4 regions of the Paenarthrobacter sp. 4246 genome follow, and region 3 is predicted to be linked to each of the others. Evidence: riboswitches for the same ligand, from Rfam matches in the RefSeq annotation. Region 3 holds a riboswitch; each other region holds the start of a gene.
What was found. A riboswitch is a leader RNA that binds a small molecule or an ion and turns the genes downstream of it on or off. The one in region 3 is predicted to bind thiamine pyrophosphate.

Region 1: another riboswitch for thiamine pyrophosphate. It lies ahead of thiC (phosphomethylpyrimidine synthase ThiC); the one in region 3 lies ahead of thiO (glycine oxidase ThiO).
Region 2: another riboswitch for thiamine pyrophosphate. It lies ahead of ABIE35_RS19490 (ECF transporter S component); the one in region 3 lies ahead of thiO (glycine oxidase ThiO).
Region 4: another riboswitch for thiamine pyrophosphate. It lies ahead of thiD (bifunctional hydroxymethylpyrimidine kinase/phosphomethylpyrimidine kinase); the one in region 3 lies ahead of thiO (glycine oxidase ThiO).

Annotation. Positions count from the first base shown of each region.
Region 1 covers NZ_JBEPOP010000005.1:16,516-24,330, forward strand. The annotation lists gene ABIE35_RS10485 (hypothetical protein) at 1-369, opposite strand, end outside; gene ABIE35_RS10490 (VOC family protein) at 505-1,377, opposite strand; gene ABIE35_RS10495 (amidohydrolase family protein) at 1,455-2,537, opposite strand; TPP riboswitch at 2,634-2,741, shown strand; gene thiC (phosphomethylpyrimidine synthase ThiC) at 2,737-4,590, shown strand; gene ABIE35_RS10505 (alpha/beta fold hydrolase) at 4,573-5,295, opposite strand; gene ffh (signal recognition particle protein) at 5,360-6,940, opposite strand; gene ABIE35_RS10515 (glucose-6-phosphate dehydrogenase) at 7,108-7,815, shown strand, end outside.
Region 2 covers NZ_JBEPOP010000012.1:79,835-87,649, reverse strand. The annotation lists gene ABIE35_RS19505 (GNAT family N-acetyltransferase) at 1-65, shown strand, start outside; gene ABIE35_RS19500 (energy-coupling factor transporter transmembrane component T family protein) at 62-856, opposite strand; gene ABIE35_RS19495 (ABC transporter ATP-binding protein) at 853-2,460, opposite strand; gene ABIE35_RS19490 (ECF transporter S component) at 2,460-3,080, opposite strand; TPP riboswitch at 3,157-3,293, opposite strand; gene ABIE35_RS19485 (NUDIX hydrolase) at 3,491-4,189, shown strand; gene ABIE35_RS19480 (DUF4235 domain-containing protein) at 4,225-4,485, shown strand; gene mnhG (monovalent cation/H(+) antiporter subunit G) at 4,586-4,978, opposite strand; gene ABIE35_RS19470 (MrpF/PhaF family protein) at 4,968-5,246, opposite strand; gene ABIE35_RS19465 (Na+/H+ antiporter subunit E) at 5,243-5,809, opposite strand; gene ABIE35_RS19460 (Na+/H+ antiporter subunit D) at 5,806-7,389, opposite strand; gene ABIE35_RS19455 (Na(+)/H(+) antiporter subunit C) at 7,386-7,815, opposite strand, start outside.
Region 3 covers NZ_JBEPOP010000005.1:360,037-367,851, reverse strand. The annotation lists gene ABIE35_RS12035 (RNB domain-containing ribonuclease) at 108-1,604, opposite strand; gene ABIE35_RS12030 (TM2 domain-containing protein) at 1,716-2,657, opposite strand; gene ABIE35_RS12025 (ferritin-like fold-containing protein) at 2,814-3,482, shown strand; gene thiE (thiamine phosphate synthase) at 3,526-4,209, opposite strand; TPP riboswitch at 4,237-4,355, shown strand; gene thiO (glycine oxidase ThiO) at 4,351-5,616, shown strand; gene thiS (sulfur carrier protein ThiS) at 5,613-5,849, shown strand; gene ABIE35_RS12005 (thiazole synthase) at 5,854-6,651, shown strand; gene ABIE35_RS12000 (4a-hydroxytetrahydrobiopterin dehydratase) at 6,685-7,020, shown strand; gene ABIE35_RS11995 (hypothetical protein) at 7,107-7,409, opposite strand; gene ABIE35_RS11990 (DUF3107 domain-containing protein) at 7,445-7,669, opposite strand; gene ABIE35_RS11985 (TetR/AcrR family transcriptional regulator) at 7,720-7,815, opposite strand, start outside.
Region 4 covers NZ_JBEPOP010000003.1:61,847-69,661, forward strand. The annotation lists gene ABIE35_RS05640 (bifunctional folylpolyglutamate synthase/dihydrofolate synthase) at 1-561, shown strand, start outside; gene ABIE35_RS05645 (DUF4233 domain-containing protein) at 564-1,016, shown strand; gene ndk (nucleoside-diphosphate kinase) at 1,058-1,477, shown strand; gene ABIE35_RS05655 (vitamin K epoxide reductase family protein) at 1,557-2,237, opposite strand; gene ABIE35_RS05660 (Rne/Rng family ribonuclease) at 2,724-5,915, shown strand; TPP riboswitch at 6,051-6,149, shown strand; gene thiD (bifunctional hydroxymethylpyrimidine kinase/phosphomethylpyrimidine kinase) at 6,140-7,657, shown strand.

The DNA of each region.
Region 1 (7,815 bases), 340 kb from region 3:
CTGGACGTACTGGCGGGATTGGGCGGCATCGAAGGGCATGTCGTCCTGCGCAGCCCAGGCGGCGGCAACGTCATCGAGGACGTTTGCCTCGCCTTCGCTCTCGTACGTCAACAGCTCGGCCAGTGCCCTCACCATGGCTTCGGGGACACCCAGGAGTGCATCACTGGTGACATCAACCAGGGCAAGTTCGTAGTCAGCACCGGCTGCGTGGACCGCCTGGCCGGCAAGGTCACCCAACTGCTCCACTTCGAAATCGGTGATGCCGTCAATCCTGACGGCGGGGCCGGTGACATCCGCGCCCTTGTCCAGGGCAGCCGCCCTCTTGAGTGCTTCATCGTGGGTGGCTACAAAAATTTCGGCAAAGCCCATGGAAAGTACTCTCATTCCTTCGTGCTGACGGGGCGGCGGCACAAAACCCGATTGGATCCGTGCCGTCACTGCCCAGCCTAGTGCAGGAGTGGGCGGCGCAGCAGGAGTGTGCCACCGCAGCAGGACTAGCGCTGCTTAGCGGACGGCGACCCGCAGTTTGTTCCGCCATGGATCCTCGAACTGTAGTTCGGCGCCAGTGTGGTGGTTCTGCACCCCTGCGATCGTCAAGCGATCCGCCAGCGCTGCCACGTCGTCGGCGTCGGGGACCTCAATGAGCACTTCTCCCAGCCCCAGCGTGTCCTTGCGGGGCCCGGCGCCACGGCTGTTCCACACGTTCATGGCCATGTGATGGTGGTAGCCGCCGGCGGAAACGAACAACGCCTGGCCATGCCAGCCCGCGGTCCGCTCGAAGCCCAGGGTTTCGACGTAGAAGTGGTGGGCAGTTGCGACGTCACCCACTTGCAGGTGGACGTGTCCGATTCCGGCCGCCGCCTCGCGCTGCCCGGTCACCGCAGCTTCGCTCAGGTGCTGCTGGAGGAATCGCTGCGGAGGCAAGGCAACATTGTCCATCACCACATTCTTGCCGTCCCATTGCCAGAGTTCACGCGGCTTGTCGTAGTAGAGCTCAATGCCATTGCCTTCGGGATCGGTAAAATAAAATGCTTCGCTGACCAGATGGTCAGCACTGCCCGCAAACGCGCGGGGCTCGTACTCGGCGGCGGTAGCAATGGTGGCAGCCAATGAAGGCTGGTCGTGGAACAGAATGGCCGTATGGAACAGGCCGGCCTCCCCGCGTCCTGGAATCTGGAGCCCGGAGGCCGGGGCAAGATGCACCACGGGCTTCCCGACCCGCCCCAGGTAAAGCCCGCCATCCTGCTCCGCCACGACGTCAAGGCCAAGGGCTCGCTGGTAGTAGTCGCTCATGACCGTCATGTCGCCAACCTTGAGCATGACGGTGCCCATGGTCAGTTCGGCAGGCAGAAGATCCTGGCTAAGTGGTGTGGTCATGTGAAGCTCCCGAGTTCGAGGTACCGCTCATCAGCACCTTTCTACTTTTCTAAATTACTTGAAGCTTCAATTTATTCCTAACGGACCACTGAACCGCGCAGAACGATGTGCTTGAGGTTGGAAACAGTCTCCAGTTGGATCCGGGGGTCCTCGGAACACAGCACGACGTCGGCACTCGCCCCTTCGCTGATGCCTTCGGCTCCCAGCCACTCCCGGGCACGCCACGCCGCGGCGTCCAGGACCGCGGCCGGCGGCAGGCCGGCGTCGTGCAGTTCCTTCATTTCATCGGCGATCCTGCCGTGCTTGATCACGCTGCCGGCGTCCGTGCCGGCATAAATGGCCACACCGGCCTCAAAGGCCTCCAGCACTCGCTCGCGCCGGCGCAGCCAAAGCCGCACCATGTGCTCCGCATAGTCAGGAAACTTTGGGGCAGCCTGGGCAGCAATGTCCGGGAAAGTAGCGATGTTGACCAAGGTGGGAACGATCGGCACGGACTGCTCCACCAAACGCGGAATGTGTCGTGGCAGCAGGCCCGTGGCATGTTCGATGCAGTCGATATTGGCATCCAGCATGTCGTCCACTGTGTCTTCGGCAAAGCAGTGGGCCGTCACCCGGGCACCTTCATCGTGGGCGGCAGAGATGGCGTCCTTGACGATTCTCGCGGGGAAAGAGGCAGCGAGGTCACCCACGCCACGGTCGATCCAATCTCCCACCAACTTGACCCACCCGTCTCCATCCCGGGCTTCCTTCCGGACGGTCTCAACAAGTTGCCCAGGTTCGATTCCATGCCCCAAACCGCGGAGGTACCGCCGGCTCCTGGCAATATGCCTTCCGGCCCGGATCAGCCGGGGCACGTCTGCGCGTTGCTGGACCCAACGTGTGTCGCTGGGTGATCCGGCGTCCCGGATCAGCAGAGTCCCGGCGTCGAGGTCAGCGTGCGCCTGCGCGAGAGTGGTCCGCGAGTCAACAGCGCCGCCCACACCCAAACCGATGTGGCAGTGGGCATCAACGAAACCCGGGAGGACCCAGCCATCAAGTACACGGTCCGGCGCCGTCGTGGGGCGCACAAAGGTCAAGGTGCCATCCACGGACCACATCCCATGGCGCTGGTCGTTCCGTGACGCGAGCACGGGTCCGGTGAATTCGATGATCTTGGCCATGGAAAAAGCCTAGTCTGCAGGTCCTGGGAAGTTCAGGGCGCGGCAACCCCGGACTCCATGTGACTGGGAGCCCCTGGGGAGCTGTGGTAGCTTCGTCTACGACCACACGGGGGCCCCTGCAGGGGCTGAGATCGGACTGATGCAGTCTGCGACCGTTGAACCTGTCCGGGTAATGCCGGCGAAGGAAGTGAGTAATCCTTTGAGCACCACCAAAACACAGCACAGCCCTGCCCAAAACGGGTCCGACTCCGGTGCAAAGACGCCGGAAACCGTGACCCAATCGCTGAAATCCCATTCACTGGCCTACCTCGAGGACCCTGACCACGGGATCCGGGTGCCCGTCACGGAGATCGCCTTGGAGCCGTCTCCCAACGGCAAGGCCAACCCGCCGTTCCAGGTGTACCGCACGGCGGGTCCCGGCAGCGATCCCGTTGTGGGGCTCGAGCCATTCCGCGCTCCATGGATCGACGCCCGCGGTGACACGGAGGCTTACCGCGGGCGGGAACGAAACCTGCTGGACGACGGCAAGTCAGCGGTTCGGCGCGGAGAAGCATCAGCGGAGTGGAAGGGCACTCAACCAGTGCCACGCCGCGCCGTCGAAGGTAAAACCGTCACACAGATGCACTATGCCAAGCGGGGCATGGTGACTCCCGAGATGCAGTTCGTCGCGTTGCGGGAGAACTGCGACGTTGAGCTGGTCCGCAGCGAAGTTGCGGCAGGACGGGCGATCATTCCGAACAACATCAACCACCCCGAGTCAGAGCCGATGATCATCGGCAAGGCCTTCCTGGTGAAGATCAACGCCAACATCGGCAACTCAGCCGTGACGAGCTCCATCGCGGAGGAGGTGGACAAACTGCAGTGGGCAACTCAATGGGGCGCCGATACCGTCATGGATCTCTCCACTGGGGACGACATCCACACCACCCGGGAGTGGATCATCCGCAACTCCCCGGTCCCCATCGGGACGGTCCCCATCTACCAGGCTCTGGAGAAAGTCAATGGCGAGGCCAACAAGCTGACGTGGGAAATCTTCCGGGACACCGTGATCGAGCAATGCGAGCAGGGCGTGGACTACATGACCATCCACGCCGGCGTGCTCCTGCGCTATGTGCCGTTGACTGCCAACCGGGTCACGGGAATCGTCTCCCGTGGCGGGTCGATCATGGCGGGCTGGTGCCTGGCGCACCACCAGGAGAACTTCCTCTACACGCACTTTGATGAGCTCTGCGAAATCTTCGCCCAGTATGACGTCGCGTTCTCCCTGGGCGACGGCCTGCGCCCGGGTGCAACCGCCGATGCCAACGACCCCGCCCAGTTCGCCGAATTGGATACCCTCGCCGAGCTGACACAGCGGGCATGGGAGTTCGATGTGCAGGTAATGGTGGAAGGACCTGGCCACGTGCCGTTCCATCTGGTCCGCGAAAATGTGGAGCGCCAGCAGGAACTGTGCAAGGGGGCCCCTTTCTATACCCTGGGACCTTTGGTCACCGATGTCGCTCCCGGCTATGACCACATCACCTCAGCCATCGGCGCAACCGAGATCGCCAGGTACGGCACCGCCATGCTCTGCTACGTGACCCCCAAGGAACATTTGGGCCTTCCCAATAAGGACGACGTCAAAACAGGTGTCATCACGTACAAGATCGCAGCACACGCCGCCGACCTCGCCAAGGGTCACCCCGGGGCCCACGAGCGGGACGACGCCTTGTCCAAGGCCAGGTTCGAGTTCCGTTGGCGGGACCAGTTTGCCCTCTCCTTGGACCCCGTCACGGCAGAAGCCTTCCACGACGAAACGCTGCCGGCAGAACCGGCCAAGACCGCCCATTTCTGTTCCATGTGCGGCCCCAAGTTCTGTTCGATGCGCATCAGCCAGGACATCCGTGACGAATACGGATCGGAAGAGGCGCAGACCGCCATCGCAGAAATGTACAGCGGCATGCGCGGAAAAAGCCAGGAATTCCTGGCATCGGGCGGAAAGGTCTATTTACCGGAACTTCAGGTACCCGGCAGCCCAAGCCCGCTTGAGGCCGGCTCAGGAAGCCTGAACTGACATGGCCCGTCCAACGTCGCCAACAAATGAGCGGATGATGTGATCGCCGTCCACTGAATCCTGGGGCCGGTGTCCTCCCGCAGCAACACGGCGGAGGGCTCCGGTTTCCTGGAGGTATCCGGCGATTTCCTCGTACAGGGGTTCCCACCCACCGGTGAGGACCAATGTGGGGACGCCGGGCACGATGTGTAGCGGAGCCTCCCATGGCGGGGCCTGGAGCCTGAGCCTGCGGGCGGAACGCCGCGCTTCGGGAGTATCCAATCCCCCCGTTTCGGCAGAAAACGCCCGGCGGTAGTACTCACGTTGATAGTCGGCGTCGTTGAGCTGGCTCCGTACATCGAACAGGGGTTCCATCAGGGCACGGTGGGAGGCTGTGGCTGGAAGCTCGGCTGTCAGGGATAAACAAGCCGGCTCAACCAGGCTCAGCGAGTGCACCAGGTCCGGACGTTCGATGGCAGCAAGCATGGCGGAGATGGCACCTTGCTCGTGCGCAACGACGTGGCCACCACCCGTATCCGCCAAGGCATTGAGGACGATGGCAACGTCCGCGGAAACGCTCGATCCCACGGGCTCGGCTGCGGCGTCAAAGCCATGCCGGCGCAGGAAGAGCGCGTCATAAGCGAGGGCCATGCCGTGCTGTTTCGGCCATGCAGCAGCACCGAAGCTGCCCAGGCCGTGAACGAAGACTACGCGCTGCTTATGCATTGGTTCAGCCTATTCCACGGCCCTGACATCCCAACTGCAACGCGGTTGGGATGTCAGCCACGGGCTACTTGCCGAGGAATTTGTCGAAGCCCTTGGGAAGGTTGAGCGATGAGGGATCGAAGTCTGCCGCTCCTTGGCCGAAAGCCGCACCCGACGGTGCAGCCGAGGCTGCGTTCGCCCGCTTGGCTTCGGCATCGCGCAGCTCCTGAGCCGCTTTGGCAGGGTTGCCTGAACGGGCCTTCTTCTTGGGCGCGTTCTTGCCGCCCTTGCGGCCTCCGCCGGGGCCACCAAGGCCAGGCATCCCGGGCATCCCCGGCATGCCGCCACCCTGGGCAAGTTTCTTCATCATCTTCTGGGCCTGGGCAAAGCGCTCCAGCAGGCCATTGACCTCGGACACGTGGACACCCGAACCCTTGGCGATACGGGCGCGCCGTGAGCCGTTGATGATCTTGGGAGCGACGCGTTCGTGCGGCGTCATGGACCGGACGATTGCTTCGACGCGGTCGATCTCCTTCTCATCGAAGTTCTCCAGCTGCTGACGGATGTTCTGAGCACCCGGCATCATCATGAGCATCTTCTTCATGGAGCCCATGTTGCGGATCTGCTGCATCTGGGCAAGGAAGTCGTCCAGGGTGAAGTCTTCCTGGTCGGCGAACTTCTTCGCCATCCGGGCAGCTTCGTCCTTGTCCCAGGCCTTCTCAGCCTGTTCGATCAGGGTAAGGACGTCACCCATGTCCAGGATGCGGGAAGCCATACGGTCCGGGTGGAAGAGTTCAAAGTCGTCCAGGCCTTCACCGGTGGAGGCGAACATCACCGGCTTGCCGGTCACTGACGCAACCGACAGGGCGGCACCACCGCGGGCGTCGCCGTCGAGCTTGGACAGCACGATGCCCGTGAAGTTGACGCCTTCATCAAAGGCCATTGCCGTGTTGACGGCGTCCTGGCCGATCATGGAATCGATCACGAAGAGGACTTCGTTGGGGATGATGGCCTGACGGATCCGGCGGGCCTGGTCCATCATCTCGGCGTCGACACCAAGACGGCCCGCGGTATCGACAATCACGACGTCGTGGAGCTTCTGGCGCGCTTCCTCGACGCCTGCCTTCGCTACGGCTACGGGGTCGCCTGCAGGGTGCTCGAGCTCGGAGGTGGCACCAGGGTGCGGAGCGAACACCGGGACGCCGGCGCGCTGGCCCACCACCTGGAGCTGCGTGACGGCGTTGGGGCGCTGAAGATCGCAAGCAACCAGCATGGGGCTGTGACCCTGAGCCTTAAGCCACTTGGACAACTTGCCGGCGAGGGTCGTCTTACCTGCACCCTGGAGACCGGCGAGCATGATGATGGTGGGGCCGGTCTTGGCCAGGCGGATCCGGCGTGTCTCGCCACCGAGGATCTCGACGAGTTCCTCGTTGACGATCTTGACGATCTGCTGGCTCGGGTTCAACGCACCCGAAACCTCGGCACCCAAGGCACGTTCGCGCACGCGGCCGGTGAACTCACGGACCACTGATACTGCAACATCCGCGTCCAGCAGGGCGCGGCGGATCTCCCGGACTGTGGCATCAACATCAGCCTCGGTGAGGCGGCCCTTGCCACGAAGGTTCTTGAAGGTTGCTGTCAACCGGTCAGAGAGTGAATTGAACACGCGCCGTGCACTTCTTTCGATGGTCTGCGAATGGCGGCCAATGCGGCACACCAGAGTCTTGACGATTGCCCCCAGCAAACATGTCTCAACCCAACAAATCTGAATCGACTAGGGGACTCGACTATCTAGGGTACCAAGTCGCACCTGCAAGATGGCATGCTGGCACAGTGACCAGTAAAACAACTGTAAAAACGTTGCTCATCCTCGGCGCGTCCGGGGACCTGACAGGAAGGCTCCTGCTGCCAGGACTTGCCGGACTGCTGGCCTCCGGCAGGGTTCCCGGATTACGGCTGGTAGGTGCGGGCTCGGACCCCTGGTCTCCGGAACAGTGGCGGGAGCGGGTTGCGGGCGCGTTCAGCACGGCCTCGGGCACGGCTGATGATGCCGGCCGCGCGGCACTGGCAACAGTCGCTGGCACCACCGAGTACCATCAGCTGGATGTCACAGCGGACGGTCCCCTGGCAGACCTCCTGGCCACATTGCAGGGACCCGTCGCCATCTATTTCGCTCTGCCTCCCCACGTCAGCCAGAAGGCCTGCGAGGTACTCCACAGCGATCAAGTCCCTGCGGGGACCCGCCTGGTGATGGAGAAGCCCTTCGGCTCAGGCACCGAATCCGCCCACGAGCTGAACAAGACGCTCGCAGCCCTGGTCCCCGAAGACCACATCCACCGCGTTGACCACTTCCTGGGCAAAGCCACGGTGTTGAACATCCTCGGTCTTCGATTCGCCAACCGGTTCCTGGAGCCCGTGTGGAACCGCGAACATATTGAAAAAGTGGAGATTGTCTTTGACGAGGATTTGGCCCTCGAAGGACGCGCCCGCTACTACGACACTGCCGGGGCGCTCCGGGACATGATCCAGAGCCACCTCCTG
Region 2 (7,815 bases), on a different contig from region 3:
AAGCCCAGCTGGGGTTCCTGACGCGGGCAGGCTTTGACGAGATCCAGGAACAGCAGGCCCGCTAGCGCCAGACGAAGCTCCACGTTCCTGCGCCCACGGCCGCGAGCACCGCGCCCGCAGCGATCACCACTCCGCCAAGGACCACCCAGACGTCCAGAAGCGAATAGGTGGACTCCCGCGCCCACGTCCGTTGACCGCCGCCGAAGCCGCGCGCTTCCATGGTGACTGCTAGCCGCGAAGCCCTCCGCACCGCCTGGACCAGCAGGCCGAAGCTCTGGCCGAGGGTGGCCTTCAAGCGCTGGAACGGGCTGCCGTGGGAACCGACGCCGCGGGCACGGCGGGCCATGCCGATGGTCTGCCATTCCTCGGCCATCAAGCCGACCAACCTCATGGCAGCCAGGGAACCCAGGACAAAGCGATGCGGCAACCTTGCTTTCTGCGCCAAGGCATCAGCCAAATCCGTGGGGTCCGTGCAGGTCATCAAGAGGATGGCCGGAACGGCAATCGCCAGACCGCGCATCATGAAACCCAGCCCTAGTTCAAGGGAACCTTCGCTGATGGACCAGAGTCCGACGTCGAGCAGTACAGCTCCGCTGTCCGCCGCCACGATCGCCGTGCTCCAGCCACCGATTGCTGCCGCGATGATGAGCGGCCACGCGCGCTGCCACAAAAGACGCAGAGTAAGCCCGGCCAGCGGAAACAATGCCAGCTCCGCAACCAAAGCAGTGGACGCCGATACCCAGTCGATGGACAGGGCCAGCACCAGGGAAATCAGGAAAACGGACACGAACTTTGCCAAGGGGTTGGCGCGGGTCAGCAGGGCATGATTCCCGCGGAGGTTCAGTGCATCCCTCATGCCGCACCCGCTTCCTGATGCGTGGCTTCACCATGCTGCACCGGACCGAGCCGCAGCTCCGTGCCGCCGAGCACAGCGCTGAATTCCTGGTCATGGGTCACGGAGACCACGGCCGTTCCGGCATCCAGCAACTCTGAAAGGAATGATGCCAACTCGGCCCAGGTGTTGGCATCCTGGCCGAACGTGGGCTCGTCGAGCACCAGCACTTGGGGATGCGCGGCGAGCACGGTGGCCACCGAAAGCCGCCGCTTCTCGCCGCCCGAAAGGGTGTAGGGGTTGGCGTCCACCAGATGCGTAAGCCGCAGCCGCTCCAGCAGTTCGTCCACGCGTTCCTCGCCGTGGCCCAAATGCCTGGGCCCAAACATGAGCTCGTCCAGGACCTTGCCCGTGACGAACTGGTGCTCCGGTTCCTGGAACACCGTCCCGATCCGCGAAATCAGCTGGTCTGCTTTCCACTTGAACGGGTCAATGCCTGCCCCCTTGGAAAGCTCGACGGCGGCACTCACCGTACCGTCAACCGGCGCCAAAAGGCCGGCCAACGTGAGCGCGAACGTGGACTTTCCAGCTCCGTTGGCTCCGGTGATGGTCAGTGCTTGGCCGGCCCTGACCTGCGCGGTGATTCCCGTTTGCACCGGGAGGGGCGGGATGGTCTTGAAGCCCTTGCGCCGCGGCTTTTCCTTGGAAACTGCGAGGTCCTGGGCAGCGAGGAGCAGTGGGGCGGCGTGGGGTTCGGCGGGGGTTTGGCTGCGTCGTTGGCGGGTGGCCGGAACGTACCCCGGCACCCAAACGCCGGCAGCCATCAACATGGTGCGGGCCTCGGACAGGACCTGGTCCGGTGGGCCGTCCAAAAGGACCGCGCCCGTTGCCTGGCCCGTTCCCGCCGCCGTCAGGGTACCCGGCTGCAGGACTACTATCCTGTCCACCAGGTTCTTCCACACGGACACACGGTGTTCCACCACCACCAGGGTGGCGCCGGTCTTGTCCAGGCAACGCCGAACAGCATCCCGAACCTCCAGCACTCCTACCGGATCCAGGTTGGCCGTGGGCTCGTCCAAGAGGATCAAGCCGGGTCGCATCGCGAGAATGCCCGCCAGCGCAAGGCGCTGCTTCTGCCCCCCGGAGAGAGCCGCCGTCGGGTGTTCCAACGCCAAACCGCCGCCCGCGGCGGTACGCAACCCGACGTCGTCGAGCGCTTCATGGACGCGGGACCAAATCTCATCCCGGGGCACAGCAAGGTTCTCGGCACCAAAGGCGACGTCGTCGCCAACACGCGACAAAACCACCTGTGTTTCAGGGTCCTGCTGCATCAGTCCGGCGCGGCCACGCTGTTCCCGGGGCGCGACGCCGTCGATCAGCAGTGAACCTGACTCGTCCGAGTCGTCTTCCTCATCGCCCAGCACACCGGCGAGGGCGTGCAGCAGCGTCGACTTGCCGGCTCCCGAAGGCCCCAGCAGCAGCACCCGCTCGCCCGGTTCAATCCGGAGGTCCAGACCATGAATGGCAGGAGTCGAGCGTCCGGCATGCCGCCAACCCCAGCCCTCGGCGGAGATGGCGGCAGGCCGCACCGGGCTGCTGTTCTTGCTGCCGCTCTGCGTAGCCGGCATCAGCTGAAGGCTGGCTCCGACGCAGCCTTGCGCGACGCGAAGGAGCTCAGGACACCGGTCTTGGCCAGGCCGCGGGTGGCAACCCAGGACAGCGCCCCGGCGATAATGGCGCCCGAGACGGTGGTGAAAGTGATGTACGCCAGCTTATCCATTGCCTCATAGGCGATGTTCCAGCCCCACGGGAGGAAGGAGTCGTTCAGGCCGCAGAAGAGGCCCGCACCGGCACCCGCGAGGAGGGCCGTGGGCAGGTTGAACTTCTTGTACCGGAAAGCGGCGAAGATGAGCTCTGCGCCCAGACCCTGCAGGACGCCGGAGATCAGGACGGTGGTGCCGTACTGGGAACCCATGATGAGTTCGCCGGTGGCCGCGACGGTTTCGCAGAACAACGCTGCGCCCGGCTTGCGGATAATGAGCATGCCCAGGACTGCGGGGATCATCCAGCCACCGGCGATCAGGCCGGTGAGCGGCGGATACGTCGCGTTCATGGGAATGGATACCAGCGCGGCGCCCTGGGACCAGGCCCAGAAGATCACGCCGCCTGCAATGGCGATCAAGGCCGCCACAACAATGTCTACAACACGCCAGTTATAACTGGTCTTCTTCACGTTTACCGTGGTCATTTTCTGCCTCCTGAGGTTACAGGAGGGGAAAGTGCTCCCCGGATTTCCAACCGGCCTGCGCCGCCCGGATCCGGACACTCTGAGAAGCTCGACTCCCTTGCGCCGGTACTAACCGGATCAGGTTCGAGGGTCTGCGGCTGTCCGCACTCTCAGCGCCCTCGCGTCTCCTGCATCTCTGCAAGGTCCGACGGCGGCGCTCCCCTGTCGTTATTAAATCTGCCCTGATGGGCTGGTTCAGTTTACACCTGCGCGTGTTGCGGGCGACGGTCCGGTGCCGGCCGGTGGTCACATTCGGGCGATGCGGGGACCGCTCTACGCCCCGTTTCCCAGTCCAGCAACGCAAATCCGTCCCCACAACGAGACCTGAGAGAATGATCCAGCAGACTCGACAGCGGCAAAGGGGCACTTTCATGAACAACCCACCCACTCGAAATCACCCTGCCGGCGAGGGCACCATATCCGAGCCCCGGCTCGCTGCCAGTGTCATCCTGCTCCGTGATGCCCCGGGCGGGCTCGAGGCGTTCGTCCAGCACCGGGTCAGCACCATGGACTTCGCCGCCGGAATGGTGGTCTTCCCGGGCGGCCGTGTGGATGCTGCGGACGAGTCAGGCTGGGACTACCCGGCGGGCCTGCTTCAACGCCACGCTGCCGCTTGGCGTTCGAGTTCCATCGGCACCCACACCACCTCAACGCAGGCCGAAACCAACGCAGGGACGGTCCTCACAGCCGCAATCCGCGAAGTCCAGGAGGAGTCCGGGCTCACCATCAGTGCCGAGGATGTCCGCCCCTGGGCCAACTGGATCACGCCCACGGACATGCCGAAGCGCTTTGACACCTTCTTCTACCTCGCCAAGCCCTCCCCGGGAGCCGAGCCCCGGCATCAAACCACGGAGGCGTGGCAATCGTTGTGGATGCCCGTGGACGGAATTCTGGAAGCGGAAGCGGCCGGGACGCTGAAGCTGATGCCGCCCACCTATTACCTGCTCAAGGAAATCGCTGAGTTTGGTTCCGTGGACGCTGCCTGGCTGGCAGAGCACCCTGTTGTTCCCGTGCTGGCCCCTGTTGGGTCCTTGGCAGCGTTCCTGAAAGAGCGCGAAAGCCGACGCTGACTCTGGAGTCGGCCACGGACGGCTAGGCTGGGGGCATGAACCTCTTCTTCAAGCTGATCGGTGCCGGAGTGAGCCTCGGAGCGGGCTTCGTAGGCACCAAACTCGTCAACAAAGGGTGGGAAAAGGCAACTGGCAACAAACCACCCATGGGCAACGACGACATGGAAACGAGCTTGCGTTCAGCACTGACTTTTGCGCTGATCTCAGCCTTCGTCAGCACCCTGATTCAGGTGTTGGCCAGCCGTGGCACACAGCGTGCCATTGCACGTTTCGCCAAGTCACACGACATCGTCTAGTCCGCAACCACAGCCAACAACGCGGGGTCGCGTTGCCTCCACCTGATGGAATGAACACCAGTGGACGCAGGGCGACCCCGCGTTTGCTGTGACTGGGACTTTAGCGGTCGTTCCGGGGTTCTTGCCCCGCAGCCGCCCGTTGCACAACAGCTTCGAGTTCGTCCTTGGTGAGCATCTCGCGGTGGCCATGCTTGGTGCGGTAGGCGGAGCGACCCACCATATGGGCGGACACAGGTGCCGTCAGCAACTGGAAGATCCATGCCACCAGCAAGACCGGCCAAACCCACCACGTGCGCATTTGCAGGCCAATCGCAGCAAGCATGAGGAACAGTCCCAGTACTTGGGGCTTGGTGGCTGCGTGCATGCGGCTCATGAGGTCCGGGAATCGCAGCAATCCGATGGCAGCGCCCAAGGACATCAAGGCGCCCACCACCAGGAACACTGCGGTGACAGCGTCGATCACGACATCCACTCCGCTGGCATCAGGACTCATTGTTCTGTTCCCTCCGTTCAGCCACGAACCGTGCAACGGTCACCGATCCGATGAATCCGATCACCGCGAGGGCTACCAGCAGCATCAGGTTGTTGAGGTGCCTGTTCATCGCCATGTCGATCGCCAGTGCAGCACCCAGGATGGCCAACAAGACGTCTGATGCCAGCACGCGGTCCAGCAGGGAAGGGCCGATGGCGATGCGGACAATCGCGCCCGCGGCAGCCAGGCTGAGGATCACCGCCGTGACCACAAGGATGATCTCCTTCATCGTGCTGCCCCTTCCATTCCCGGACGTACTTCGGCGTTGAGGGCTTCCACTTCTTCGCGCGTGCCCATGATCCGGATCAGCCGCGCTTCAATGGTCTGGACTTCCTCGCGAATTTTGTCGATGTCCGCTTCTTCGTAAATATTGAGCGCGTGCAGGTACAGCGTGGACGTCGACCGGTCCACTTCCACCACCAGCGAGCCCGGAATCAGCGAGATGACGTGCCCCGTGGCCGTCACCATCAGGTCCGAGTGGCTGCGCAAGGGAACCGCGACGACGGCGCTGCGCACCTTGGGTCCCTTGACCACGGCCAGGAACAACACCAGGAAGCTCGCTGCCACCACTTTGGCGAGGAACATCAGGGCGAAGGGAATGGCACGCAGGATGTTGAACCTGCCGCTCAGTTCCACTGGTGGAAGGTAGAACAGCTTGGCTACCAGCACGGCTATCAGCGCACCGAACAGCAGGTTTCCGGGACTGAAGTCCCGCCACAATGCGCCCCAGACAATGACCAACCAAATGAGCAGCGGGAGTTCGGTGCGGAACGAAATGGGCTTACGGCTCATTTGGTATCACCCGTCTGTAGTTCCTCGGGCGGCCCAAGCGGTGGCACTTCGACCGAGTCGCCCAGGACCGAGTGGATATAGGCCGAACGATCCAGCATGATTCCTGCGGAACCGTCAGCCACCTGGAAGAGCGGACCGGCGAAGACCGTCAGCGCGACACCGAAAACTACCAGTCCCGCCGTCGAACCAACCATGGTCCGCGGCAAGACGCCCACGTTCCGGGGATTCAGGAGAGCTGGGTCCGGATACTCAGCGTCTTCGGGCTTGCGCCAGAAGGCCCTGTTCCACACGCGGGCGATGGCCAGCAGCGTCAGGAGGCTGGTGACCACGCCACCCACCACCAGCGTGATGGCCAAGGGTGTTCCCAAATCCACGCCGGCCTGCAGGAGGCCCAACTTTCCCAGGAAGCCAGAGAACGGCGGAATACCTGCGAGGTTCATGGCCGGGACGAAGAACAGCAAGGCCAGTAACGGGGAAAGCTTGGCCAAACCACCCAACCGGTCCATGGACGAACTGCCGCCCCTGCGTTCTATGAGACCTGTGACCAGGAACAGGCTTGTCTGCACGGTGATGTGGTGCGCCACGTAGAAGACGGCGGCGCCCAACCCTGCCACGGAACTCATGGCCAGACCAAACACCATGTACCCGATGTGGCTGACCAGGGTGAACGACAACAGACGCTTGATATCGCTTTGGGCCAGGGCACCTAAGATGCCCACCACCATGGTGAGTAATGCCACCACCATGAGTGGAACATTCAGGGTGTCGCCGGGGAACAAGAGCGTTTCCGTACGGACCATGGCGTAGACACCTACTTTGGTCAGCAAGCCCGCGAACACGGCCGTAACCGGCGCGGGTGCCGTCGGGTAGGAGTCAGGGAGCCAGAAGGACAGCGGGAACACGGCGGCCTTGATGCCGAAGGCCACCAACAGCATGACGTGGAGGAGGTTTTGGGTGCCTTGGTCCAGTTCCGCCAATTTGATGGCAAGGTCCGCCATGGTGATGGTCCCCGTGGCCCCGTAGATCATGGCGATGGCGATGAGGAACAACACGGATGACACCACTGACACCACCACATAGGTGACGCCCGCACGGATGCGCGGCCCCGTGCCGCCCAACGTCATGAGCACATAGCTCGCCGTCAGCAGGATCTCGAACCCTACGTAGAGGTTGAAGAGATCACCGGTGAGGAACGCGTTGGACACACCCGCCACCAGGATCAGGTACGTGGGGTGGAAGATCGAGACGGGTGCTTCCTGGTCTCCGTCGGCCATGCCTTGACCGGTGGCGTAGATCAACACCGCAAGGCTCACCACGGTGGAGACAACCAACATCAGCGAGGAGAACTGGTCCACTACCAGGACCACGCCCCACGGAGGCAGCCATCCACCCAAGGTGACCGACGTTGTGCCGCCGTCCCATACGGAGATCAGCAGGAGGCACTCGAGCAGCAACGTCGCACTCAGGATGCCAATGCTCACCACACGCTGGGCGGTGTGGTGCCGGATCAACAGGAACGCGAGAGCGGCACCCAGAATCGGCAGGAGGACAGCTAGCGGCGACAGGTTTGCGAGATTCACGCGCTGCCTCCTTCCTGGTTTGGTGCCTTGCTCGGGGTCTCGGTCGCTTCGGGGTGGGTGTGGTCCGAGGTGTTGGCAGGGGTGACGGCGAATTCCGAGGTCTCCAACGGCACAATGGCGTCGTCCTCGGCATCGAAGCTTGGCGTCTCCGCAACGCGACGGTCCTCGAGGTCATCCTGGATTTCGTCCTGCCGCGCCAAGACCCACGTGCGGTAGATGATGCCCAGCATGAAGGCCGTCACGGCGAAGGAAATGACGATCGAGGTAAGGATCAGTGCTTGGGGCAGAGGATCGCTATAGGCGTCCGGGCTGGTTTCCTTGGTGAACAAGGGCGCCAACCCGGCGTATCCGCCGGTGGTCAGGATCAGGATGTTGGTGGCGTTGGCCAGCAACATCAATCCCAACAGCACGCGGGTCAGGCTCCGC
Region 3 (7,815 bases):
GGCTTGTTGACTTCAAAAATTAACTGAATCAACGACCGGGCATCCATTACTACTCGCCCAGTCTATCCTCTGGGAGCCATAAAGCCCGGATCATGGGTTCAACAGGGTCAGCGCTGCAGCACGAACCTGATCTCCCGGCTGGCAATATCCGCCGTGACAAGGCGTACCCGCACCTTGGTCCCGGACTCCAACTCGCCGTCGCAACGTGCGGTGACGGCCGGTTCTGCGATCTGGACGACGCCGTATGGACCGCTCCCGTTTCCGTTGGCTTTATTGCCATTGGCTCTATTGCCACTGCTGTTTCCATTGGAAGGCTTGGACCCTGAAATCACCACGGCGTCGAACTCCTGGCCCACGTGGTTGGCTACCAGTGCCGCTTCCACGGTGTCCAGTGCCGCACGCTCAAGCCGTCCAGCCACTTGGTCAGAGGCTGCCATGATCTCCGGCAACGAGGGGAGGGCATCACGGGCCCAGCGGGGAATGTCCTTATTGTTACTGAGGGCCTCGCAGATGACCAGGACAAATCTGTCAATGAGGCGTCGCAGCGGTGCTGTGGTGTGGGCATAGGGAGCCCCGATGGCCGCTTGGATCACTGTGTCAGGCACCTCGCCGTCGAAGGGCGTGTAACCGGCGCCCCTGAACAGCGTCCCGGCCGAGTGCAGGATGGCCAGCTGCTTGGGGTCGGACGCATCCAAGGTGCGCAAGTACTCGCCATAGCTGACCTGGCCGTCCCACGGTTTGCCCAGCGCGGTGGTTTGCCGCTTGAAATGCTGCAGTGAGCGTTCGTCCGGGGCCGGCATGGTGCGGAGGATGCCCACTTTCCCTTCCAGCATCAATTGCGCGGCCGCCATCCCGGTCATCAGAGAGATCTGCGCGTTCCAGTCTTCCACCGGCAAAGACGGGGCTGCAACGATCCTGTACCCGCCGCCGTCGGTCGCCTGGACGATTTCCTGTTCCGGCATATTCAGGCTGGCGCCCCCACGCAGCCTCTCCAGTTCCACCCGTTTCAGCCCGACTTCCTTGAGGAGCTGAAGAACGGACGGGGCAGTGCCGTCGTCGATCTGCTGTTGGGCACCCTTGTAGCTCAGCTTGGCCCGGCTGCGGACGGTGGCCCGGGCAACGCTCACGCTGAGGACTTCTGCAGTGGCGTCGAGGTCGAAGGTCCATACAAAAGCACTGCAGTCCTGCTCGGCCAGGAGGCTGCCGGCGTTTTCGCTGATGACCTCCGGATGCAGGGGGATGCGCCCGTCAGGAGCGTAGAACGTCTGCCCGCGTTGTCGGGTCTCGGCATCCAAGGCCCCTCCGGGAGCCACGAAGGACGGCACGTCGGCGATGGCATAGAGAACCTTGTAGCCGTCTCCGGCACGATCAATGAACAAGGCCTGGTCAAGGTCAGTCGACGTAGCGGGGTCAATGGTGACAAAGGGGATCTCCCGCAAGTCCTGGTCCGGAAGCTTGAGGTTTTCCACGGCCCGCTGTGCCTCTTGGACTGCCTCGGCCGGGTACGAAGTGGGGAGTTCCAGCTCCGATCTCAAGGCCGCAAGGGCTGCAGCGAGCTGGTCCGACGAATCGTCGACGTTGGGCGCTATCCGGTGATGTGACACGAAAATCAGCGTAGCCCGAAACCTGCGGATAGTCTTGGCTTCCGCACGCGAAAGCCCGCTGCCCCAGGGGGCAACGGGCTTTCAGCACAGCTGGCATGGCCAATCCGGCAGTCAGCTGGCCGGGGTCAAAGTGAAGGTGGCTGCCTTGTCCCCGAAGTCATTGTTGATGACCACCGTGGTGGGACCGTTCTTGATGTCGAAGGCAATGACGCCCTGCTGTACGTCTCCGGCGGCGACATCGCCGGAGCTTAGACCGCCCAGACCGTTGTCCAGGAAGATCCGGTCGCCCTCTTTGCCGTCAGCATCGAAGGCATCGAAGTTGCTGGGCGCGGCGAAGCTGGATCCGGCGGTGGTCTCCCAGGAAACCTCCAGCAGGAGGAACCCGCCATTGAGCGGCTTCATGTAAGCCATTTCCGGGATCTCGGTGGTGTATCCGGAGTTAAGGACGGTGACCTTAACGGTGTTGCCCTCGGACACCGTGACCTCGAAGGAATTGCCATCAGTGGCAGTGCCCTGGGAGGGGGCAGGTGCCTCTTGTGAGGCCGAGGGGGCGGCGGGGACGGGCGTGGCCTGTCCTTGGACCGCAGCAGCCACCAGCGTCAAAGACAACACCGTGGACACGATTCCAACAACCAGGCCGGCGAACCATACGACGAGCGTGATGATCCAGGCCTTCTTCTTGTTTTCCGGATAACCCAGCAGCGGGCGGCCTTCCTTATCCCGCGCATTGCCGGTCAGCGTGATGATGAGGTCCACGATGGACCAGATGCCGAGTCCGCCCGCTGTGAGCAGCTTGGCAATACCGGTGCCGATCTTTCCCAGGTAAAAACGGTCGACGCCGAGGCCACCCAGAAGCAACGACAGGATCCAGGTGACCATGAAGGACTTGGCGGGAGTGCCCATGCCGGGAGCGTCATAAGGGCCGGAACCCGGGGCCGGTTGGTACGTCTGCGGTCCGCTTTGGTACTGGTTGCCGAAAGCACCGGGTGCAGGGGGTACTGGTGGAGCGCCGTCCCCGTTGTGGGGCGCGGGCGGATAGCTCGGGTTACTCATGGAACATCCTTCAGGGGAGTGGGTGCGAGGAGGAGGACACGCGGCCTGCGGGCAGGCCTGACAGTCGGCTCACTCCCAGCCAGCCTAGTAGGACCACGTCGGCTCGCAGCAAATCTAGCCGGACGGGGCGTGGATGGCCGGGGATAGTCTTGGATCATGGGCACTTCCCGGGACGTCTTAACTTCTGCCGGACAACTCGCCGCGGAGCTCCTGGGCGCCATGGCCTACGGCGAGTTGTCGGCTTTCGGCCGGCTTTCGTCCGATTCCCGATACGCACCCACGCTCCATGACCGGTCAATGCTGGCAAAAATTGCCGTCGGCGCGTACGGAAACTTCGCGCTGCTGAGCGATCGGCTCGCGGAAATGGGCCTCGATCCTGAGGAAACCATGCTGCCGTTCCAGCGTTCCTTTGACCACTTCCATGAACGTACCAGGCCCGGGGACTGGTTCGAATCCGTGATGAAGGCGTACGTCATCGACACCGTCTCCTCGGACTTCTACCGGGCTGTCGCCACTTTCCTCGATGCAACAACGCAGCAGTTCGTTGACCGGGTAGCCTCTCCCGACCAAGCAACCGAGGTACTTCGTGTCCTGCTGCGGCGGGCCTTGGCCGATGACCCAAGACTGGCCTCACGCCTGGCGTTGTGGGGCCGCCGGCTGGTGGGGGAAGCGCTGACGCAGGCGCAGAGGGTGGGCATGGAGCACCCACAGTTGGGGCCAACCCTAAAAAGTGGTGGCGATGCCCGCGCCGCAGTTAAGAGACTGACAGGCGAGCTCGCCGAGCGGCATTCACGCCGGATGACGGCCTTGGGTCTCACCGCATGACGGCTTGACCGGGCTTGTGCCTGAAAGGCCTTCACGGCCGGGCTCAGGCGGCGTCCAGCGCCTCCAGCAGCGACTTGGCAGCCGTCGTCGGATCCGTAGCTTCGGTGATGGCGCGCACAACGACGATCCGGGTGGCTCCCGCGGCCCGTACCTGCTCCACGTTGCTGAGATCGATCCCACCGATGGCGAACCAAGGCAGGTTCACGGCACCGCCGGTGGTCTCGTCTGCACGCTTGCTCGCTTCTGCGGCATATGTGACCAGGTCCAGGCCCACGGCTTCGCGGCCGGGTTTGGTAGGGGTTGCCCAGACGGGGCCCACACAGAAATAGTCAAGGCCGCCCCGGCCTGGTGATGCCGCGATGGCGGCATTCACCTGTTCGGGGGAGTGGGTGGAGAGGCCGATCGTGACGGGCTCCGGAAGCAATGTCCGGGCCACCGTCAACGGGAGGTCCTTTTGCCCGATGTGGAACACTGGAGCCCCGGAAACATTGGCAACATCGGCGCGATCGTTGACAGCCCAGAGCCGTCCGTGACGCTGCGCAACTGCCCGCAGGACCGCCAGCAACTCCAATTCCTCGGCAGCTTCCAGGGTCTTGTCGCGCAACTGGATGATGTCTACGCCTCCCTCAAAAGCGGCGTCCACAAAGTCTTCAAAATCGCCCTGCCGTTTCCGGGCATCAGTGCACAGATACAGGCGGGCGGTGGCGAGGGCATCAGTCGGGGTCATGGAAACCAGAGTAGTTCCTCTAAACTGGGCACGTACTGCGGGAGCCGCGACGTTCGCTTTATGACTGTCCGGCTGAGAGGGCTTCAGCGCCGACCGCTTGACCTGATCCGGCTAGTACCGGCGTAGGGAAGGAAACGCGCTATGGCAGATCCCCGCCAAACCCCGCTCCAGGCCGACGTGGCCGTCATTGGCGGTGGCGTCATCGGCCTCGGTATTGCCCACGAAGCACGGCGACTTGGCCGCTCCGTGGTGGTGATCGACCCCGCACCGGCTTCGGGAGCTACGTTCGCTGCCGCCGGAATGCTTGCCCCCGTGAGCGAATTGCACTACCAGGAGGAAGATCTCCTGGACGTGATGCTTGAATCGTCCCGGCTGTGGCCGTCCTTTGCAGAAAGCCTGACCCGCGGAGGGGAAGACATCGGTTACCGGACGACGCCGACACTCGCCGTGGGTGCCGATGCCGCGGACCGCAGGGCGCTGGCAGACCTTCGTGCGGTGCAGCTTGCTGCAGGCCTGGGGGTTGAGCCGCTGTCCTTGCGCGACGCCCGGGATCGCGAACCCCTCCTCAGCCCCCAAATTTCCAGTGCCTTCGACGTTCCCGCCGACCATCAGGTTGATCCCCGCAAGCTGGCGGCAGGCCTCCTCTCGGGATTGGCACGCCACGCGGCCAGCGACTCCACTTGGGTTTCGGGCGCCGACGATGGGTTTGCCGTGACTTCCACGGCGTGCAGATTGCTCTGGGACGGAGGGCGGGTCTCAGGAGTGGAACTCGAGTCCGGTGCCGCTGTCCACTCCACCGAAACGGTGGTCGCCAACGGACTGGGTGCGGCAGACCTGGAGGGGCTCCCCGACGGGCTCAGCCTTCCCCTGCGGCCGGTATATGGCGACATCCTCAGGCTTCGGGTGCCTGAACACCTCCGGCCCCTGCTCACCTCCACCGTCCGTGGGATGGTCCGCGGAGTGCCCGTCTACATCGTGCCCCGGGACGACGGCACGGTGGTCATCGGAGCCACCCAACGCGAGGACGGACTGTCGGCATCCTCCAACGCGGTCTCAGCCGGGGGCGTCTACCAGTTGTTGCGGGACGCCCAGGCCCTGGTCCCAGCAGTGGCGGAACTTGAGCTCCTCGAAGCAACGGCCCGGGCCCGCCCCGGCACTCCGGACAACGCCCCGTTGCTTGGGCGGGTCGCTGGCCCCAAGGGGGATGTTGATGGGCTGGTGATCGCTACAGGATTCTTCCGGCATGGTGTGCTCTTGACGCCCGCGGCCGCACGGATCGTGGGCGGGCTGATCAACGGCTCGTCGGAACCCCGGTGGGCACCATTGCGCCCGGACCGCTTCGCGGACACTTCATCCACAGCGCGGGCGCTTACGCCGGCACACGCTCCCAGCAAGGAAACAGCATGAACATCAAACTCAACGGATCCGATCACGCCGTGCCGGAGGACGCTTCAGTCAGCACCCTGGTCACGGCCGTCACCGGCCGCGTCCTGGACCACCGCGGACAGGCAGCCGACGGCGGCAAGTTGGGCGTCGCCGTCGCCCGCAATTCCGAGGTGGTGCCGCGCAGCCAATGGTCCGCAACGGCGCTCGCCGACGGAGATGAACTCGAACTTGTTACCGCAGTCCAAGGAGGCTGACATCATGACGACAGCAAACACAGAGGTCATTACTGACGCCCTGGTGATCGACGGCGTCCACTTCGGATCCCGCCTGATCATGGGGACGGGAGGTGCCCCGAGCCTGGACGGCCTGGGCGCTGCGCTCCTGGCGTCCGGGACAGAGCTCACCACAGTAGCCATGAGGCGCTACTCACCCGCTGAAACAGGATCACTCTTCCAACTCCTGGTGGACCACGGCATCCGCGTGTTGCCAAACACAGCCGGTTGCTTTACTGCCAAAGACGCCGTGATGACCGCTGAACTGGCGCGCGAGGCACTGGAAACCGACTGGGTGAAGCTGGAAGTCATCGCCGACGAACACACACTCCTTCCAGACGCCGTGGAACTCGTCGAGGCAACGGAGCAGCTGGTGAACCGTGGATTCAAGGTCTTCGCCTACACCAACGATGATCCCGTCCTGGCACTGCGCCTCGAAAACCTCGGGGCCACCGCTGTGATGCCCCTGGGCTCGCCGATCGGGACCGGTCTGGGCATCCTGAACCCGCACAACATTGAACTCATCGTGTCCCGGGCCTCAGTCCCCGTGGTGCTCGACGCAGGCATAGGAACCGCCTCCGATGCCGCCCTGGCCATGGAACTGGGCTGCGACGCAGTGCTTCTGGCCACCGCTGTCACCCGGGCGCAGAACCCGATGCAGATGGGTGAGGCCTTCAAACACGCTGTGATCGCCGGTAGGCTGGCCAAGCAGGCAGGACGAATTCCGCGGCGTGAGCACGCTTTGGCGTCGTCGGCCATGGAGGGCCGGGCAGAGTTCCTCTAGTTGTCCGCAGTGTCTTCGGCAGAAGGAGCAGCAGTGGCGGGGAACCATGACCACCTGACCCAGGCGGATGTCGACGATGCCCTCCGGGAGCTTCCCGACTGGAAGTACCAGGACGGCCTGGTAACCGTCTATAAAACCCCGACGGCGGCCGAAGCGCTGGCGCTTATTGCAGCGATCGGACAGATCGCCGAACAGCAAAACCACCACCCCGATCTGGAATGGCGCTACAACAGGGTTCACCTGCGGTATGTGTCCCACGATGCCGGCGGGAAGGTCACCCCACTCGATATCGCCGCTGCGGTCTCCGTGAGCGAAACCGCGGCCGGGCTGGGTGCAACCGCCCAGCCGGAGCGGTATCCGGAAGCCTGAAAAGGCCTGAACCCTTGTGACAAGGCGTTAAAGGACAGTGACCGTCGCCCGAGGGCGACGGTCACTGTCCTTTGTTCTTGTTCCTGCTAGAGCCTGAGCGCCTTGGTGAGCGCCGCAGTATCGTGCCGGGTGCGGGTCCGGCCCAGGAAGACCGCCACCACTGCGGCGGCGGCAGTTCCCAGGACGATCGGCAAAACCCAGGGAATCCAGGTTGCCCCGGGCTGGTAGCCCAGGCCGGCACTGATGAACGCAATCCAGCTCAGGGTGCCCACAGCCACCGAAACACCGGCCGGCAAAGCGATGCCGTACTTGCCGTGCCTCTTGTCGTTGGCCCACACGATGAAACCGGTGGCTACAGTGGCCAGAACCACCACGACGAGTGAAAGCATGAAGACTCCTTTGCGGACTGCGTTAAGGGGAGGGCCTAGAGGGCGCCGAAACCGACGCGGCGGACTTCCTCTGCGCCGATCTCCACGTAACCCAGGACGCTGCCGGGAACAATGATCTGGCGTCCCTTTTCATCGGTCAGGCGCAATTCCGAGCCCTTGGACACGGCCTCTGCCACGATCTTGGCCACCGCGTCTGCATCCAAAGCGGACTCGAGCACGATTTCACGGCCAACGTTCTGAATGCCGATCTTTACTTCCACAGCAAGGCCTCCAAGCCAATCAAGTATTAAGTCAGTCCTCTATTTGTAGCCTAGGACTCTTTGGGGAATCGACTGATTCCGCGCCAAGCTAAACGATAGATCAGATCACTGGCCACATCGAGGTCAAGGTTTCCGTCCGTTTCAAG
Region 4 (7,815 bases), on a different contig from region 3:
CACCAGGCTGAAAATGCTGCCGTCGCCGTTGCAGCACTGGAAGCCTTCTTCGGCGGGGGAGAGAAGGAACTCGATGCAGAGGTGCTGACGGAAGCGTTCGGCAACGTGACGTCGCCAGGGCGGCTGGAGGTTGTCCGCACGGCGCCTACCGTGGTGGTTGACGCTGCGCACAATCCGGATGGCATCCGCGTCTCAGCTGAGGCCATCCAGGAGGCCTTCAGTTTCAGCAAGCTCGTAGTGGTGGTAGGAGTCCTGCGCGAGAAAGACGCGGAGGAAATCCTGAAGACCCTCAGGGATTCCCTCGGTGGACTTGCCGGAGAATTCTGCTTCACGCAATCCAACTCGGCGCGTGCCGTTCCCGCAGCGGAACTGGCCGAACTCGCCGTCGACCTTGGCTTCGGCGAGGACAACATCCACATTGCTGAAAAGCTCGATGACGCCCTTGAATGGGCCGTGGAGCGTGCGGAATCCAACGACGACCTCGCAGGCGGCGTCCTGGTGACCGGCTCCATCACCGTGGTGGCCGAGGCCAGGATCCTGCTCGGAAAGGCCGGTGCCTAAACATGGCAAAAATGACCAAGGCGCAGCGTGAATGGCGCCCCGGCATGCCCAGGAAGCGCCGCTCCACCAAAGTGATGTTCGCATCCACCGTGCTCCTCCTCGAAGCCTTCGTCGCGTTCTTCGGCACGCTGGCGGTCTTCGGCTTGAGGCGCGGGGAGGTAGCCCCCGGCATCATCCTGGGCGTGGGCATCGCCTTGAGCGTGGTGCTGGTCCTCGCCTGCGCTGTGTTGTCCAAGCCTTGGGGGATCGCCGTTGGCTGGGCGCTGCAGCTGGTGTTGATCCTGACGGGCTTTGCAGAGCCAACAATGTTCATTGTGGGCATCCTGTTCGCCATCTGCTGGTGGTACGGGATCAGGGCCGGCATGAGGATTGACCGTGAAGTAGCCCAGCGGGACCGTGAACAGGCCGAATGGGATGCTGCCCACGGTGACGAAGCAGACCCGCAAACCCCGTAAACTGGCTGGGAAAACCACCGACCAACCACATTGGAGCAACTGTGAGCATTGAACGGACCCTCGTCCTGGTCAAGCCCGACGGCGTCGCCCGCAACCTGGGCGGAACCATCCTCGCCCGGATCGAAGCCAAGGGTTACACCCTGGCGGAACTGAAGAAGGTCAACGCATCCCGCGAGCTGCTGGAGCAGCACTATGAGGAGCACGTGGGCAAGCCGTTCTACGAGCCACTGGTTGAATTCATGCTGAGCGGACCGGTCATCGCGGCGGTCTTCGAGGGCCACCGTGTCATTGAAGGCTTCCGCTCGCTGGCTGGAACCACGGATCCCACCACGGCGGCACCGGGCACCATTCGTGGTGACTTCGGCCGCGACTGGGGCCTGGCAGTCCAGCAGAACCTTGTTCACGGCTCGGATTCCGTTGACTCGGCCGAGCGCGAAATCAAAATCTGGTTCGCAGGCTAGTCACGCCTCACCGAAATACAGAAAAGGCCAATGTTCATCACGAACATTGGCCTTTTCTGTCACCTCGCGTGGGTTTTTCCTATGCGGAGGACCCCACGAAGATGTGGATGAACGAGAAGAAGATGGTAGCGGTGACGGCAACGTACAGGAGCGCCACAATGATCCAGCCGGACTCTCCCAGCAGCTTTGCCAAGGCCGGTGGCGCCTTGATGACTCCATGGGTGACATTGCGGATGGTTACCCAGACAAACAACGGGATCATGGCCGCCCACACCACCATGCAGAACGGGCAGAGCACGTGGATCGCGTAGAGGGCCTGCGACCACAGCCAGACCACGAAGGCGAAGCCGAAGGTAACGCCTGCCTGGAGCCCCAACCAGTAGCCTCGTGAGAACTTGGCCCCCGCGAGGATGCCCATCGCCGTGGTGATGATGACGGCAAAGGCGACAATGCCGATGAACATGTTGGGGAACCCGAACACGGAACTCTGTGGTGTCTGCATGACCGCGCCGCAGGAAACCCAGGGATTCACATCGCAGACGGTCACGTGGTTGGGGTCCTTGAGAACTTCAAGCTTCTCCAGTACCAAGGCTCCGGACGCCACCCATCCGATCACGCCGGTGATCAACAGCAGCCAGGCAAAGGGTTTGTCACGGACAGTCCGGGGGAGTGAATCCTGGTGTGGACCTGCCTGCGTGGAGAAATCCTCCACGGAGTTGGTGGATTGATTGGCCAGGTTTCCCCTGGCTGTGCTCGGCATCGCGGATCTGGTCCTTTTCAATGTATGGTCCGGCCACGCCGGTATGGGCTCTTGGGAGGATTCTAACTCCGGAGGCTGGACGGTGCCCCCAAGCTTCAGGGTGGTGTCCGTTCCCTGGGAGCTGCGACACAGCGGCCTACCGTGGGAAGGTGAACGGGTGTGAGAGAATGAACATGGCCGGAACCCGATCCACATTCGGAATCCGGTCCGGTGACTTTGTTCCCAAGACCGCCAGTATGAGCTGGGCACGCCTGGATCACGTGATCCTTGGTGGGCCCGCCATGACAATGGACGGCACCTGGTTGTGGCAGCAGAACAACGGGTTTCAGAACAATGGCGCCGGCTTTCCAGGGCTGCCGCACCCCAATGATGGTGCGAACCGGAAAGCATACTACCGACTTCTGTCAACGCCTGCGGGTTTTGACAATATTTGCCCCACTGGGCGCCGGATGTGGCGGTGTCGCTGGGGCAGGAGTGTTGCCACATATGGATAATGACCAGGTTGTAGCCGTTAATAACGAGGCAGCTCCCGCGGAAACTGCGGAAGCGCCAAAGAAAGCCACCCGGACCCGGCGCAAGGCTGCGCCCAAAGTTGCAGCTGACGCCGAGGCACAGGTTGCAGCAGCGCCTGTCGTTGAATCGACGGAGGCCCCTGAAGCAACGGATGCCCCCGCTGCGCCGGTACGACGTACCCGCTCACGCAAGAAAGCAGAACCCGCTGAGCCACTGCCCGGTTTGGGTGAGGACGTCGCTGCCGCGCCGGAAGCCGCTGTAGAGACCCAGCCCGAAGCCGTCGCCGAGCCTGCCCCCGAAAAGCCGGTCCGCCGTCGTCGTACTGCCAAGCCCAAGGTTGAAGCAGAGGCGCCTGCCGCCGACGAAGCAACTGTTGCTGCGGAAACCACAGTTGAAACCACGACGCCGGACGCCGCCTCCCAGCAATCGTCGCCTGCCGCTGAAGCACCAACCATTGATGCGGCTCCTGTTGAGGCAACCCCCGAAGAGGAGGAAGCCGCCGCTGCAGGATCTGCTTCGCTTTTCCTGGAGCCGGTTTCCATCACGTCCATGATTTTCCAGGCTCCGGACCTCACCACTGTTCCCCGCGTTGTCGCGGTGGAGGCGAAGGAAGATGAGCCCGAGGAAGAATCTGAGGCCGGTGCCGAGGATGAGCTGGAAGATGCCGGTAGTCGTCGCCGCCGCCGGAGCCGTGGTCGCCGCGGCCGCCGCGGAACCGAACGCGAAGAAAGCGAAGCCGGAGAGGGCGCCGAGTCTGACGACGAGGAAATCCCTGCCGCTGAAGCCTCCGACGAAGGAGTGACCTCGCGTCGGCGTCGTCGTCGCCGCCGTGGCGACCAGGACCTTGAACTGACCGGCGGCTCGGACGATGATCCGCCCAACACAGTCACCCGTGTCCGTGCTCCCCGCCCCATCACGGAAACTGCTCCCTCCAATCGCGTGACCAGCGTCAAGGGCTCCACCAGGCTTGAAGCCAAGAAGCAGCGCCGCCGTGAATCCCGCGAGACCGGACGCCGCCGCCAGGTCATCACCGAGGCTGAATTCCTGGCCCGCCGCGAATCAGTGGACCGCCAGATGATTGTCCGCCAGCGCGACGACAGAATTCAGATCGGCGTCCTGGAAGACGGCGTGCTTGCCGAGCACTTCGTCTCCAAGACCCAGCAGGACTCCCTGATCGGCAACGTCTACCTGGGCAAGGTCCAGAACGTCCTGCCGTCCATGGAAGCTGCCTTCGTGGACATCGGACGAGGCCGCAACGCCGTGTTGTACGCCGGTGAAGTCAACTGGGACGCGGTCAACCTCGAGGGCCAGCCGCGTCGGATCGAGAATGCGCTCAAGTCCGGCGATTCCGTCCTTGTCCAGGTCACCAAAGACCCCGTAGGCCACAAGGGTGCCCGCCTGACCAGCCAGATCTCCCTGCCCGGCCGCTACCTGGTGTACGTGCCCGGTGGTTCCATGACCGGTATTTCACGCAAGCTGCCCGACGTCGAACGCAACCGCCTCAAGCGCATCCTGAAGGATCGTTTGCCGGAAAACGCAGGCGTCATTGTCCGTACGGCTGCTGAAGGTGCGTCGGAAGAAGAACTGACGCATGACATCAACCGCCTGCGCGCCCAATGGGAAGGCATCGAAGGCCAGGCCTCCTCCACCAAGGTCCTGGCGCCGGAACTCCTCTACGGCGAACCGGACCTGACCATCAAAGTGGTCCGTGACGTCTTCAATGAAGACTTCTCCAAACTGATCGTTTCAGGCGACGAGGCCTGGGACACCATTGAGGCCTACGTCACCTACGTTGCCCCCGACCTTGTGGGCCGCCTCGAGAAGTGGACCAAGGACCAGGACATCTTTGGTGCCTGGCGTATCGACGAGCAGATCCACAAGGCGCTGGAACGCAAGGTCTTCCTCCCGTCCGGTGGTTCGCTGGTCATCGACCGCACCGAAGCCATGACCGTGGTGGACGTCAATACCGGTAAGTTCACCGGCAGCGGTGGAAACCTTGAAGAAACCGTCACCAAGAACAACCTCGAAGCTGCCGAGGAAGTTGTTCGCCAGCTTCGCCTGCGTGACATCGGCGGCATCATTGTCATCGACTTCATCGACATGGTCCTTGAGTCCAACCGCGACCTCGTCCTCCGCCGCATGGTTGAGTGCCTTGGTCGCGACCGTACCAAGCACCAAGTGGCTGAAGTGACGTCACTGGGCCTTGTCCAGATGACCCGCAAGCGCATGGGTACCGGACTCCTTGAGGTCTTCGGTGAGCAGTGCGAGCACTGTGCCGGCCGCGGCGTGGTCACCCACGATGAACCCGTGGAGCACCGCCGCGCCAACGTTGTGGCTGCCGAGCACCACCGCCCCCACACTGAGGCGCAGCAACCCACAGCCCGAACGGAACGCAAGCGCCGCCGTGGCAAGGGTGGCGGACAGTCTGTCACCGAGGCTCCTGCGCCGGTCCACACCACTGCTTCTGCCCCTGCCGCACCTCCTGCTGCCACAGAGCCGCAGGATCCAGCCAAGCAGGCCAAGGCGGAGGCAACCCGGGCTGCACTTGCGACGATCGCTGCTGCCGCCCACGCTGCCCACCTCCATGATGACGAAGTTCACCGTGCAGAAGAGGAGGCGCGGGCGGCCGGCCAGCACCAGGCGCCTGCTGCATCACAGTCCGGGGCGGGAGAGCACGCCGACCGCGAATCAGACCGGGAAGCACCGGTTCGTGAAGCACGGTCCACTCCGGTTCTGCGCTTCGGCGGGGAAGAGGTGGCCCTGCCAATCGGGGAACACCACGAGGAGCCGCCTGCAGCCAAGCCTGCCATGAGCCTGGATCTCCTGGCCGAAGCGTTCTCCCACCTTGGCGCAGCACCCGAGGCAAAACCCGAAACAGTGGTTCCTTCCAAGACAGCCGCCGCGCCGGAAGCCGCCGCGGCAGGTTTTGCAGATGAGGACCCTGAAGCTGCTGCGGCGTCGAAGTCCCGCCGAGGGCGTCGCAACCGCAGTGCGAGCCGTGCGCAGGGTGCAGCCAACGAGACCAGTGTTGAGCACCACGAGGTAACTGCTACGGCAGCGCGTGGAACGGCGCACGAGGCCAAAGCGCCGGCGGAGCCTGCCAAGAAGGTAGCCTCCGAGGAACCCATCATCCTTGGGGTTGGCGTTCCCGCTTCGGAGCTCTAGCATCTGATCCGCAAGGGCCCCCAGTACCCGCCATAAGCGGGTAATGGGGGGCCCTTTGCTGTCTGCTCACAGCGGTCATAACCGGTCTTCTGCGTAGCGCAGTTTACGGGCCCTGCTGCGTCCCGGCTAGGCTGGGGGACTGACACGGGGTGCCGGGCATTGGGCCAGGCTGAGATCCAGACCCGTTGAACCTGTCCGGTTAGCACCGGCGAAGGGATGTCCCCATGACCTCATCGTCGTATTCTCCTGTGTACCCTTTGGTTGTTTGGGGCCGTGAAACGCCTCGCGTACTGAGTATCGCGGGCTCCGACCCCTCCGGCGGTGCCGGTATCCAGGCGGACCTGAAGAGCATTGCCGCGCAGGGCGGCTACGGTATGGCGGCGATTACGGCGTTGACCGCGCAAAACACGCTGGGTGTCAGTGCCCTCCATGTTCCTCCGGTGGAGTTCCTGCGACAGCAATTGGAAGCCGTCAGCACGGACATCGCCATCGATGCCGTCAAGATCGGCATGCTGGGTGACGCTGCGGTGATCGATGAGGTCCGCGGCTGGCTCGAGGCGGTGCGTCCCGCCGTCGTGGTCCTTGACCCGGTGATGGTGGCCACCAGCGGTGACCGCCTCCTGCGTGGGTCTGCCGAGCAAGCCCTGCGTGCTCTCCTGCCGTTGGCGGATCTTATTACCCCGAACCTCCCGGAGCTCGCGATGCTGTTGGGGGAGCCTGAAGCTGCTGACTGGGATTCGGCGCTGAACCAGGGCAAGCGGCTGGCTGCCGAGTGCGGCACCACGGTCCTGGTGAAGGGCGGACACCTGGCAGGTGTGGAATGCCCGGATGCCCTGGTCAACACCAGCGGCCTTCTTCGGCAGGACGTCATTGAGGTAGCCGGACCCCGCGTGGAAACGAAGAACAGCCACGGCACGGGCTGTTCGTTGTCGTCGGCACTGGCCACTGTCCAGGCCCGCACAGGCGATTGGGAAGCTTCCCTGCGTGAGGTCAAGCCGTGGTTGCTCCAGGCGTTGCTGCATGCGGACAGCCTCGACGTAGGCCAGGGAAATGGGCCGGTCAACCATTTCCACCACCATCAGGTCCTGAGGCCGGGGCAATTCGCCGCGGCGCTGTGGAAGGAAGCCGCTCCGGAGCTTGAGGCAATCTACAAGCTCAGCTTTATTGACGGCCTGCAATCGGGCGACCTCCCTGAAGCAGCCTTCAGCTACTACCTCGCGCAGGACGCCATCTACCTTAACGGGTACTCCAGGGCCCTGGCGCGCGCGGGCGCCCTTGCCCCCACGGAGGAGGAACAACTGTTCTGGGCGAAAGCGTCACAGCAGTGCCTTGAGGTCGAATCGGAACTGCACAGGAACTGGCTCAGCACCCGAGAGGCTTCCCCGGTGACCGGACCCGTCACGAAGTCCTACGTGGACCACTTGTTGGCATCCTCGGCCACGGGCAGCTACTCCGTGCTGCTGGCGGCCATCCTGCCGTGCTACTGGCTTTACGCAGAAGTGGGCCAGCAGCTCCATGCATCGTTCGTGGAGGCGGGATCTCCGGCAGCGCATCCCTACGCGGACTGGCTCAGGACCTACGCCGATGAAGAGTTTGCTGAAGCCACCAGGCATGCGATCAATTTCACGGACGCAGCAGCGGCGGCAGCTTCCGAGGGGGAGCGGGCGTCAATGGTGGAGGCTTTTGCCCAGTCCTGCCGCTACGAAACTGCGTTCTTCGACGCTCCGCGGCTGTTCGCCTGACCGTTCCTGTCCGGGCTTTTTATCCCCGAGCTTCAAAGAGCCCCAGCGCGTCGCGGGTCAAATCACGTTAATCGCCCCAAACCCTGTAGGCTGTATGGGCACGGTGCCGGGAGAGTCCGTTACAACTGGTGACGTAAGTCACGTGGTAGCCTCCGGAC